3 regions of the Idiomarina piscisalsi genome follow, and region 2 is predicted to be linked to each of the others. Evidence: predicted binding sites of a transcription regulator. Region 2 holds the regulator's gene; each other region holds the start of a gene.

What was found. The regulator ArgR, encoded in region 2, controls arginine synthesis, uptake and breakdown. The targets are predictions, from matches to a motif close to ANTGAATANNTATTCANT.
Region 1: a site for ArgR is predicted at 1,770-1,787, ahead of CEW91_RS01490 (aspartate aminotransferase family protein). Genes of this name have one in related genera too.
Region 3: a site for ArgR is predicted at 1,563-1,580, ahead of gltB (glutamate synthase large subunit). Genes of this name have one in related genera too.

The regions. Positions count from the first base shown of each region.
Region 1 covers NZ_CP022133.1:315,419-318,701, reverse strand. Annotated here, with positions in the region: gene astA (arginine N-succinyltransferase) at 1-383, opposite strand, end outside; gene CEW91_RS01490 (aspartate aminotransferase family protein) at 400-1,602, opposite strand; gene CEW91_RS01485 (flagellar brake domain-containing protein) at 1,939-2,643, shown strand; gene CEW91_RS01480 (HDOD domain-containing protein) at 2,640-3,283, opposite strand, start outside.
Region 2 covers NZ_CP022133.1:2,145,111-2,148,393, forward strand. Annotated here, with positions in the region: gene mdh (malate dehydrogenase) at 393-1,325, opposite strand; gene argR (transcriptional regulator ArgR) at 1,511-1,984, shown strand; gene CEW91_RS10245 (Dyp-type peroxidase) at 1,960-2,916, opposite strand; gene CEW91_RS10250 (DUF885 domain-containing protein) at 3,033-3,283, shown strand, end outside.
Region 3 covers NZ_CP022133.1:1,818,224-1,821,506, forward strand. Annotated here, with positions in the region: gene gltB (glutamate synthase large subunit) at 1-1,554, opposite strand, end outside; gene nadA (quinolinate synthase NadA) at 1,687-2,727, opposite strand; tRNA gene CEW91_RS08790 (tRNA-Lys) at 2,824-2,899, opposite strand; tRNA gene CEW91_RS08795 (tRNA-Lys) at 2,929-3,004, opposite strand; gene ybgF (tol-pal system protein YbgF) at 3,139-3,283, opposite strand, start outside.

The DNA of each region.
Region 1 (3,283 bases), 760 kb from region 2:
AACAAAGTGCACAACTCTGACACACCCGTGTAGTCGTTACACAAGGTCAACGTTTCCAATGCATTATAGATATTAAGTTTTTCTGAATGATGCACGACTTTACCGAGACGGTAATGCCAAAATGCTTCATCCAGACCCACCGCAGCTTCAATACCACTCACACCCGCGATGGTTCCGGTTTCGGTGTCTTCCATCACAAATAGGTAACTTTCGTCACCCGGTGTTTCGACGTTCTCTTTTCGAAAAGCCTTTTGGGCACGATCAATACGGCGCTCTAATAGCGACTGGTCAACGGGCAACGAGGTAAACCCGTGACCCGACTCAATCGCACACTGATACAACGCTTCGTAATCTGACGGCTTAATGGGTCTGATTAGCAACATAAAAACGCCTCAGTAATTAACCAGCAACCTGAGCAACGGCTTTTTCAAAGCGTTGCAGGCCTTCTTTGATATCGTCTTCAGAGATGATGAGCGATGGGGTAAAACGTACAACGTTTGCCCCCGCTACCAATACCATCACGCCGTGCTCTTGTCCCGCTAACAAGAACTCACGTGCTTTACCTTCATATTGCCCGTTGAGCGCCGCGCCCAGCAACAAGCCCTGGCCACGAACTTCACTGAAGACATTGTACTTTTCATTGATGCGCTGCAGTTCTTCTTTGAAAAGCTGCTCGCGTTTTTTAACGCCGTCCAACGTTTCTTTGGTGTTCACAATATCGAATACCGCTTCAGAAACAGCACAAGCTAACGGGTTACCACCATAAGTACTGCCATGCGTTCCTGGTTTCAGGTGCTCTGCAATTTCTTTAGTCGTTAACATAGCGCCAATTGGGAAACCGCCGCCCAATGCTTTAGCAGAAGTTAAAATGTCAGGTGTTACGCCTAACTGCTCGTAAGCGTAAAGTGTGCCGGTACGGCCAAAACCCGTTTGAACTTCGTCGAAAATAAGCAGTGCGTTATTCTCGTCACACAATTCACGCACCGTTTTCACGAACTCAACGTCTGGCGCTACTACACCACCTTCACCCTGCAGCGGCTCCATCATAACGGCACACGTGTCGTCAGAAATAAGTGCTTTCAACGCTTCAGCATCGTTATAGTCAACGTGTTCAACAGCGCCTGGTTTTGGACCAAAGCCGTCTGAGTAGGCCGGTTGACCACCAACGGTTACCGTAAAGAAAGTACGACCGTGGAAACCTTTAGTAAAAGCAATAATTTTTTGCTTATGCTCGCCGTGCTTTTCAATGGCCCAGCGACGCGCCAGCTTAAGTGCCGCTTCGTTGGCTTCTGCGCCAGAGTTTGCGTAGTAAACACGGTCAGCAAAAGTAGCGTCTGTTAATTTTTTAGCCAAGCGGATAGCCGGCTCATTAGTAAATACGTTACTTAAGTGCCACAACTTTTGGCTTTGCTCTTGCAACGCTGACACCATTGCCGGGTGACAATGACCTAAACAGTTAACAGCAATACCGCCGGCAAAATCCACATACTCGCGACCGTCTTGATCCCACACTCGGGCGCCTTCGCCTTTAACTGGGATCATTGACGCTGGGTTGTAGTTTGGAACCATAACGTCGTTAAACATTTCGCGATTTACTGCCATTTTGTCTGTCATTACTCTCGTCCTTATCGCTCATGCGAATTAACAAAGGTGTCAACAAATGAATGTCTTGAAAAGGGCGCTATTATGCCAAAATTTGACCAGCTTGTCTGTGTTAATTCCTTTCAAACCCCTTTTCATATCAGCATTTGGGAATTTATTGCGTTTTAACTGAATAGTTATGCTTAAGCGCGAATAGTGGCTGAATCTTTACTCACACTTTTTTCTTTAAGTTTCGTGTTGTAAAACTTATTAACAACTCTTTATCATGAATTACATTGCTTTTTGTTCGTTCTTCTTTTAGCCTGAAACTAGTCCTATACAACTTCGGCAGAGGCTATGGAAAAAGAAACACCGACAATACCAGAATCATCTCAGCCCCATATGAAGTTAAATTACTTACGTCCGGGCGATATGATCGACGTTGAGTTTGCATCTGCCACCAAAGTACGCACGAAACTCCAGCTTATCGGTTTTGACAGCGGCCGCTACTTATTGTTGAAGCAACCCAACCCCAAAATCGATGGGAGCTATGTTGACGTTTTGTATGAAGGAAACCCGGTTATTGTTCGTTTGGTTCTGGAAGGTGAAGCTGGTGAGTGCATTGCCTTTAAAAGTAAAATACGAGCGGTAACCAACTTTCCTTTTCGACTCGTTTACCTTGACTACCCTAAAGAAGTTGAACAGCGCGCGCTGCGGGCTCAAAAGCGCGTCAGCACCCACATCCCCGTTGATGTTACCTCAGCAGCCGCTCAACCGGGAGAGCGTAAAAAGCTTGCCAGCGGTGTCATTGTCGATATTTCCTCAGCAGGTTGCAGAATACTCTTTAAAGCTCAAAACGCTGCAGGCAATGTGACGCACATGAATATCAAGGTGAACATTGGCTCAGGGTCGCAAAGAGAGCCGTTGACACTGTCCGGCCAAATTATGAACCAGCGTAAAGAAGTGGGCCGAATCGGTATTGGTGTTCGTTTTACCGACCCGGAAGAGCATATAACAGAAGTGTTTAGTCATCTGCTCATTGACACCGACTTCGAATGTTAGTCAGGAACAATGATTGGCGGACGTTTTAAACTCACGTTATTTAGCCGGGCGAGCGTTTCCGCCGACACCGAATACTTGTTCAATATGTGCTTACCTTCTTCCAGACTCGCTAAGTCGACTTCCCGCATCATGCGGAATTCACAATAAGCGTTTGCCTGGGCTAATACCTCAGCATACTCGGAATCATAGTGAGGTGTTGTTCTGTCTGCCTGGGTAAAATCGAGCAAATGCTTGCTAACTGGTACCCGCTTCAACCCCCAGCCTTCGGCGACTAAATAACTCACTTCTTTATCTTTCTCTAACATCAAGTCACGCAAAAAACGCTCGTCCGGCGTTAACTGAACAAGCGCATTATGTCGTTCCGGCGACTTGTCATTAACTGAGGCCATCGCGAACTCACGCTGCACGTCATCAAACAGCTTCAAGTACAGTTTAGTTAGCGCGATTTTGCCCAGCTCATGGAACATCCCCATGGTGTAAGCCAAAATCGGATCTTTTAACTTTCTTTCCACCGCAATGTTATGAGCCGCTATGCTGGTACCCAGTGAATGCTCCCAAACTTTTCTGCGAAACAACGTAAACGGCTGTGTCGACGGCGGTAACCAGTTCTGCATAATGTAAGCCGGTGCCAGTAGCCGAA
Region 2 (3,283 bases):
TCCAGCAGCCTGCCCCATCAACTATTTCCGTAGCCTGATAACTCACAACCAACACTCTGTTTCAGTTGAAATATTTAAACATTGAGCCTGAGAAGCACTCTTCAGCATGTAGTTTGGAAATATTGGGGTGGGTCAGTCTTGGCGTGAAGCCGTTGCAGGATTATCTGGAGAAAGTGCTGAGATAACTTTCAGCTAATAGCTTGGAAATATTAGGGTGGGTCAGTATTGGCGATACGCCATTGCAGGTTTATCTGGAGAAAGTGTGCAGCGCCAAGGATGGCGCTGCTCAAGCCTTACAGGGACGTACTTGCAGGCGTCTTTCGGAAGATAACCTGCAATGGCCAGCCAATGCTGGCCTGCCCCAATATTTTCAGAAGCGGATAGCTGAAAGCTTAGCTGGCGAAGTCGATGCCTTTTTGGATATCGCCTTTCAGGCCGTCGAGCATGTCGTCCATGCATTTTTGTTCGAAAGCACTTAGCTTACCGTAAGACAGAATTTCTTCAGCGCCGTTTTTGCCTAAGCGTACTGGCTGTGCGAAGAACTTAGCGTTATCGCCTGGGCCTTCTACGTAAGTGCATTCAATAGTATCCTGACCTTGCAGGCCTTTCAGCAATGACAGAGCAAAGCGCGCTGCAGCCTGGCCCATAGACAGGGTTGCTGAACCGCCGCCGGCTTTTGCTTCAACAACTTCCGTGCCTGCGTTCTGGATACGGTGAGTTAAGTCTTTGATTTCTTGCTCGGTAAACTCAACGCCTTCAACCTGAGACAGCAATGGCAGAATCGTTGTACCGCTGTGACCACCAATAACCGGTACGTTTACGTTTTCCGGATTCAGACCACGCAGCTCACCAACAAACGCTTCTGAACGGATAACATCCAGAGTAGTGACACCGAACAGCTTACGCTTGTCGTAGCAGCCTGCTTTTTTCAGGACTTCAGCAGCAATAGGAACCGTGGTGTTTACCGGGTTGGTAATGATACCAACACAAGCGTCAGGACAGTTGTCGGCAACACCTTGTACTAAGTTTTTAACGATGCCTGCGTTCATGTTGAACAGGTCAGAACGATCCATACCTGGCTTACGTGGTACGCCGGCAGGAATTAATACGATGTCGCTGCCAACCAGCGCTGATGCTAAGTCGTCTTTACCGAAGCCTGTGACTTTCACGTCGGTAGGGATATGACTTAAGTCAACCGCTACACCCGGAACTACTGGCGCAACGTCATACAAAGATAACTCTGAACCTGCTGGAAGTTGTGTTTTCAAAAGTAATGACAATGCCTGGCCGATACCACCGGCCGCACCTAATACGGCTACTTTCATCTCAGACTCCGTTTTGTTTGTCGATTAGAACTGCATAAACATGCAGAATTTGGTGCAAAACTGTACTTGAATACGCTGTTAAATACAACTGACCCGCCTTTTATAACAAAGCTCGAATAGCGTCACAGAATGCAGTAAACTGGTCGCATTATAGCATAAAATGACAGTCAGGAAGCGGCACGATAATGGTGAAAGATCAATTAATTGACGCCTTCAAAACGTTACTGCGTGAAGAACGTTACGGCTCACAAGGCGAGATAGTTAACGTACTGAAAGAGCAAGGCTTTGAGAGTATTAGCCAGTCGAAAGTGTCGCGCATGCTGAGCAAGTACGGCGCCGTCCGAACCCGTAACGCCAAGCAGGAAATGGTTTACTGTCTGCCGCCCGATTTAGCAGTGCCCTCTACTAAAGCACCATTAAGCCAACTTGTACTGGATATTCAGCATAATGATGTGATGGTCATTATTCGCACCAGTCCCGGCGCCGCTCAACTCATTGCTCGTTTACTCGACTCGGTTGGTAAAAAAGAAGGCGTACTGGGAACCATTGCCGGCGACGACACTATTTTTATCGCACCGGTGAAAGTACAGGATATTGACTTCACGCTGCAAAAAGTCAAAGAACTGTTTGCGAATCAGTCTGTACTGCCGTCTTCTTGAGTGCTCGGTAACTCACGGTTTTCAGATAAAAACCGTATCGACGGCACAAAGAAACTTGAATTTAACACCGCCTGAGAGTAATCCAGCACCGGATCATACTGCCCTTGTTCATCGGCGTAGTAACGAGTCTTCAGCCACTCGACCACACTCTTTGGCGCGTGAGAAAAATACATACCCAATAACCCTTGTTCACGTAAGTCTCCCCAGGGCATGTTCTGCCGCAACAAAGGTATTGGCTGCTCTTTCTTGTCCATCAACTTCGCTTTAGCGGCGTGGGTAACGCCATCAATCATTGCCTCCGGCAACCGTTCACCGGAGACTTTTTCCCGCCCCATGATCTGCTCTTGTTTTTCAGGGCCTAAATAATCCCATCGGCGCAGGTCATAACGAATTTTCTGGACAAACAAATAACTGCCATCAACAAAGTCGCTATCGTCGTTTGTATTAATAAGCGCGGCCTGACGTTTACGCATACCCCTTGGGTTATCCGGCGCATCAATAAAGCCCAGCAGGTCACGCCCGTCTAAATAACGAAAAGAGCGGATTTGCTCTGCCACCTCAATGTCATAACCAAACCATTCCATAATGGTTCTGCCAGCGAGATAATTGGCGTCAAAGCGGTCACATCGAATATGGATAATAAGATCGAATGGTTGCCGCGGTGCTTCACGGTCGGCATCACTGAGCTCAGGAAACGTCTGTAAGTGTAACGGTCGTTTATGCGGATACAGTATGTCCCAATATTCCGCCCCTATACCGACAAATCCCGTCAGCATGGCTTCCGAGAAACGGGCATCGAGGTCCTGGACAATAGAAGGAAACCGCGACAACTTGCGGCGTAAGCTCTCAACATCGTCACTCATGACATGACAAAACAAGGTTAAGCCGTGCAAATTTGGCTCGGCGTATATCCCTGATTGCGCTTTATCCACCCTTTTCTCCCGTTTAACTATTATTATTGTGAGTTCACTGCATTGTTTTTTACATTAACTCATGCAAAAGGCATTATAGAATGCCTGTATTCGTTATGACACCGCAAGGAAAAATCATGCGTAATCTGATTCTTATTGGAAGTTTATTAGGGTTAACCGCCTGCGCGACAACAACGTCACAGCAACCGACCCAACAAAACGTTGCACAACAGAGCGTTGCTGAGCAATTTCATCAGTTGGCAGACAGCATCTGGGAAGGTATGAATGAATCCAGCGATACCGAACTGACCGATATGTCTCCGGAAGCGCTTAAGGCTCGATACGAGAAACAATCAAAGTGGCTGGAACAACTGGACGCCATTAACGT
Region 3 (3,283 bases), 330 kb from region 2:
TGCCGGGTTGGTAACCTGCGCGAACTGCTGCCGGAAATAATCGTAAAGCAACCTTGGCTGTTTGGATAAAAAGGCTTGCGGCGTATCATCGCCCATTGAGCCAACCGCTTCCTGCGCATCTTTGGCAAGAACACTGATAACTTGCTGCAGTTCTTCTTCGGAATAGAGAAAGGCTTTGTGGAATACAGCCATGGTCTCGTCATCATAGAGTCGCTGGCCGATTTTGTCGGCATGACTATGCCCAAACGGCACTAAGTGGCGGCGGTTTTGCGACAACCATTGTTTATATGGATGACGCTTTTTAAGATCCGTTTCAATATCGTCGTTATACCAAATCTTCCCCGTATAGGTGTCGACCGCCATCATTTGGCCCGGACCTAAACGTCCTTTCTCTGTTACCTCTGCCTCATCGTAATCCCAAATGCCGACTTCGGACGCAATAGTGAGTATGCCGGATTCAGTGAGCACGTAACGCGCTGGGCGTAAGCCATTTCTGTCGAGACTGCAGGCAACATGCCGACCGTTGCTCAATACCACCCCCGCTGGGCCATCCCAAGGCTCCATATGCAGCGCGTTAAACTCATAGAATGCCCGCATCTCATCTGACATCGTCGCATCCCCCTGCCAAGCAGGCGGAATTAATAAGCGCATCGCGCGGAATAAATCCATACCACCAGCAAGCAGCAGTTCAAGCATATTGTCCAACGACGCTGAGTCTGAGCCACTCATGCCCACCAAGGGAACGGCGCGTTGTAGATCAGGTAATAATGGCGTGTGAAATTTGTAAGCCCGGGCACGCGCCCACTGACGGTTGCCTCGTATGGTATTAATTTCACCGTTGTGCGCCAGAAATCGAAACGGTTGAGCTAATGGCCACCGGGGCTCTGTATTGGTTGAAAAACGTTGGTGAAACACACAAATGGCAGTGGTCATACTCTCATTTGCCAAGTCATGGTAATAGCTGGCCAAATCCTTCGCCAATACCAGTCCTTTATAAACAATCACCAGACTCGATAAAGACGCTATGTATAGCTCATTGTTGTCTGTGTAGTGCTGCTCTATTCGGCGGCGCGCCATATAAAGGCGCCGCTCAAGATCTTTTTTTCGCCACCCCGGTGGTGCCGACACGATGACTTGTTCAATAGCGGGTTCTGACTGGGCGGCCTGCGTGCCCAAAATGGTCGGATCCGTTGGAACCTTGCGCCATCCATTGACGGTTAACGTTTCCTGTTTTAATTCTTCTTCAATAAGCTGTCGCGCGGCTTCCTTTTTGTCATGGCTTTTGCTGAAAAAAACCATGCCAACGGCAAATTTCTTACTAAGAGACCAGTCCTGAGATTTAGCGAAGTCTTTGAAAAACTGTTCCGGCAGTTGCAGTAACAACCCACAACCATCACCCGTTTTACCGTCCGAGCCAATGCCACCGCGATGCTGCATTCGGTCTAAACCATGCAAAGCAGTCGTTATTAAGTCATGCTTGGCCTGACCATTAATATTCGCTATCAAGCCAAAGCCACAGTTATCCCTTACGTCTGCATTTTGATACAGTCCCATGCACTAATCCTGAATAAATAATCATTAATTTTAGATTAGCATGCAGTTGTGAAGTTCGGTAGGAAGCTTGTTTATTATCGTTATAAACGAGTTGTATAAAGCAAAAAAGACCTCTAAATGAGGCCTTTGGGGTTATTTTAGTGTCGCAGCAAATGCCAACATTCTATCCAGCGGTACCATCGCTTTTTCTCCAAGCTCTGGATCGACATGAATTTCATGTTCTTTCCCACCCGTTTCAAGCGCCTGTTCAATCGCTTTAAGACCGTTCATCGCCATCCACGGACAATGCGCACAGCTTCGGCATGTTGCGCCATTACCGGCTGTTGGTGCCTCAATAAAGGTCTTGTTGGGTTGCAGTTGCTGCATTTTATAGAAAATGCCTTTATCCGTCGCAACAATAAAGGTGTAGTTAGGCAGTTCCTGGCTGGCTTTAATAAGCTGCGATGTTGAGCCTACGGCATCGGCCATTGCGACAATATTTTCAGGGGACTCTGGGTGCACTAAAATAGCCGCATCAGGGTGCAACGCCTTCATGTCTTTGAGTGCTTTGGCTTTAAATTCGTCATGCACAACACAGGCACCTTGCCATAACAGCATATCTGCGCCCGTTTCACGAGCAATATAGCCACCTAAATGCTTGTCAGGTGCCCATAAAATTTTCTCGCCTTTGGCATCTAAATGATCAACCAGCTCTAACGCCATGCTTGAGGTAACGACCCAGTCAGCTCGCGCTTTGACAGCAGCTGAGGTATTTGCATAAACCACAACCGTACGATCCGGATGCTGGTCACAAAATTCTGAGAACTTTTCCGGAGGGCAGCCTAAATCGAGTGAACACTCGGCATCTAACGTAGGCATTAACACCTGTTTATTCGGTGTCAGTATTTTCGCCGTCTCCCCCATGAAGCGAACACCGGCAACAATGAGCTTTTTCGCCGGATGGTCACGACCAAAGCGCGCCATTTCCAGCGAATCAGCAACACAACCGCCTGTCTCTTCAGCCAGTGCCTGAATGTCAGGGTCGGTGTAGTAATGTGCCACTAAAACCGCATCTTTCTCTTTAAGAAGCGCTTTAATGTGTTCAACCGTTTCCTGCTTTTCTTCAGGCGTCAACGGCTTAGGTTTTGGTGGAAACCGATAGTCAAGGTTATCCAGCGTTTGAATCTCAGTCATGGTATTACAGCTTATGTCCAAGTGTTCGTTATAACGTGGCGGCTAGTATAGTCGAATTCAAGAGGGGGTTGTAGTTAAGTTATCAGAAAGAAGAAGTGGTGGGTTGTGCAGGATTCGAACCTGCGACCAATTGATTAAAAGTCAACTGCTCTACCAACTGAGCTAACAACCCATAATTCTGATTTTTTTAGCATTAGCGAGTGGTGGGTTGTGCAGGATTCGAACCTGCGACCAATTGATTAAAAGTCAACTGCTCTACCAACTGAGCTAACAACCCAACGCTAATTATTCGTTACCAGTTCTGCTTGGCAACGGCGGCATAGTTTACTGAAATAACGCACTTATGCAACTTAAAATTGAAAAAAACTGTCTGACTGATTAATTCACGAACACATGTTGCGCTCGTGTTAGTTAATTCAGTCGTTGCTTGGCTAAATTTGCTTCAGTAGTATCCGGGTACTCACTAATAACTTGCTCATAATAACGCTTTGCATCAGCGGTATTACCTTGGTCATTTGCGATAGCACCAAGCTTCAATAAACAGTCACCACGCTTA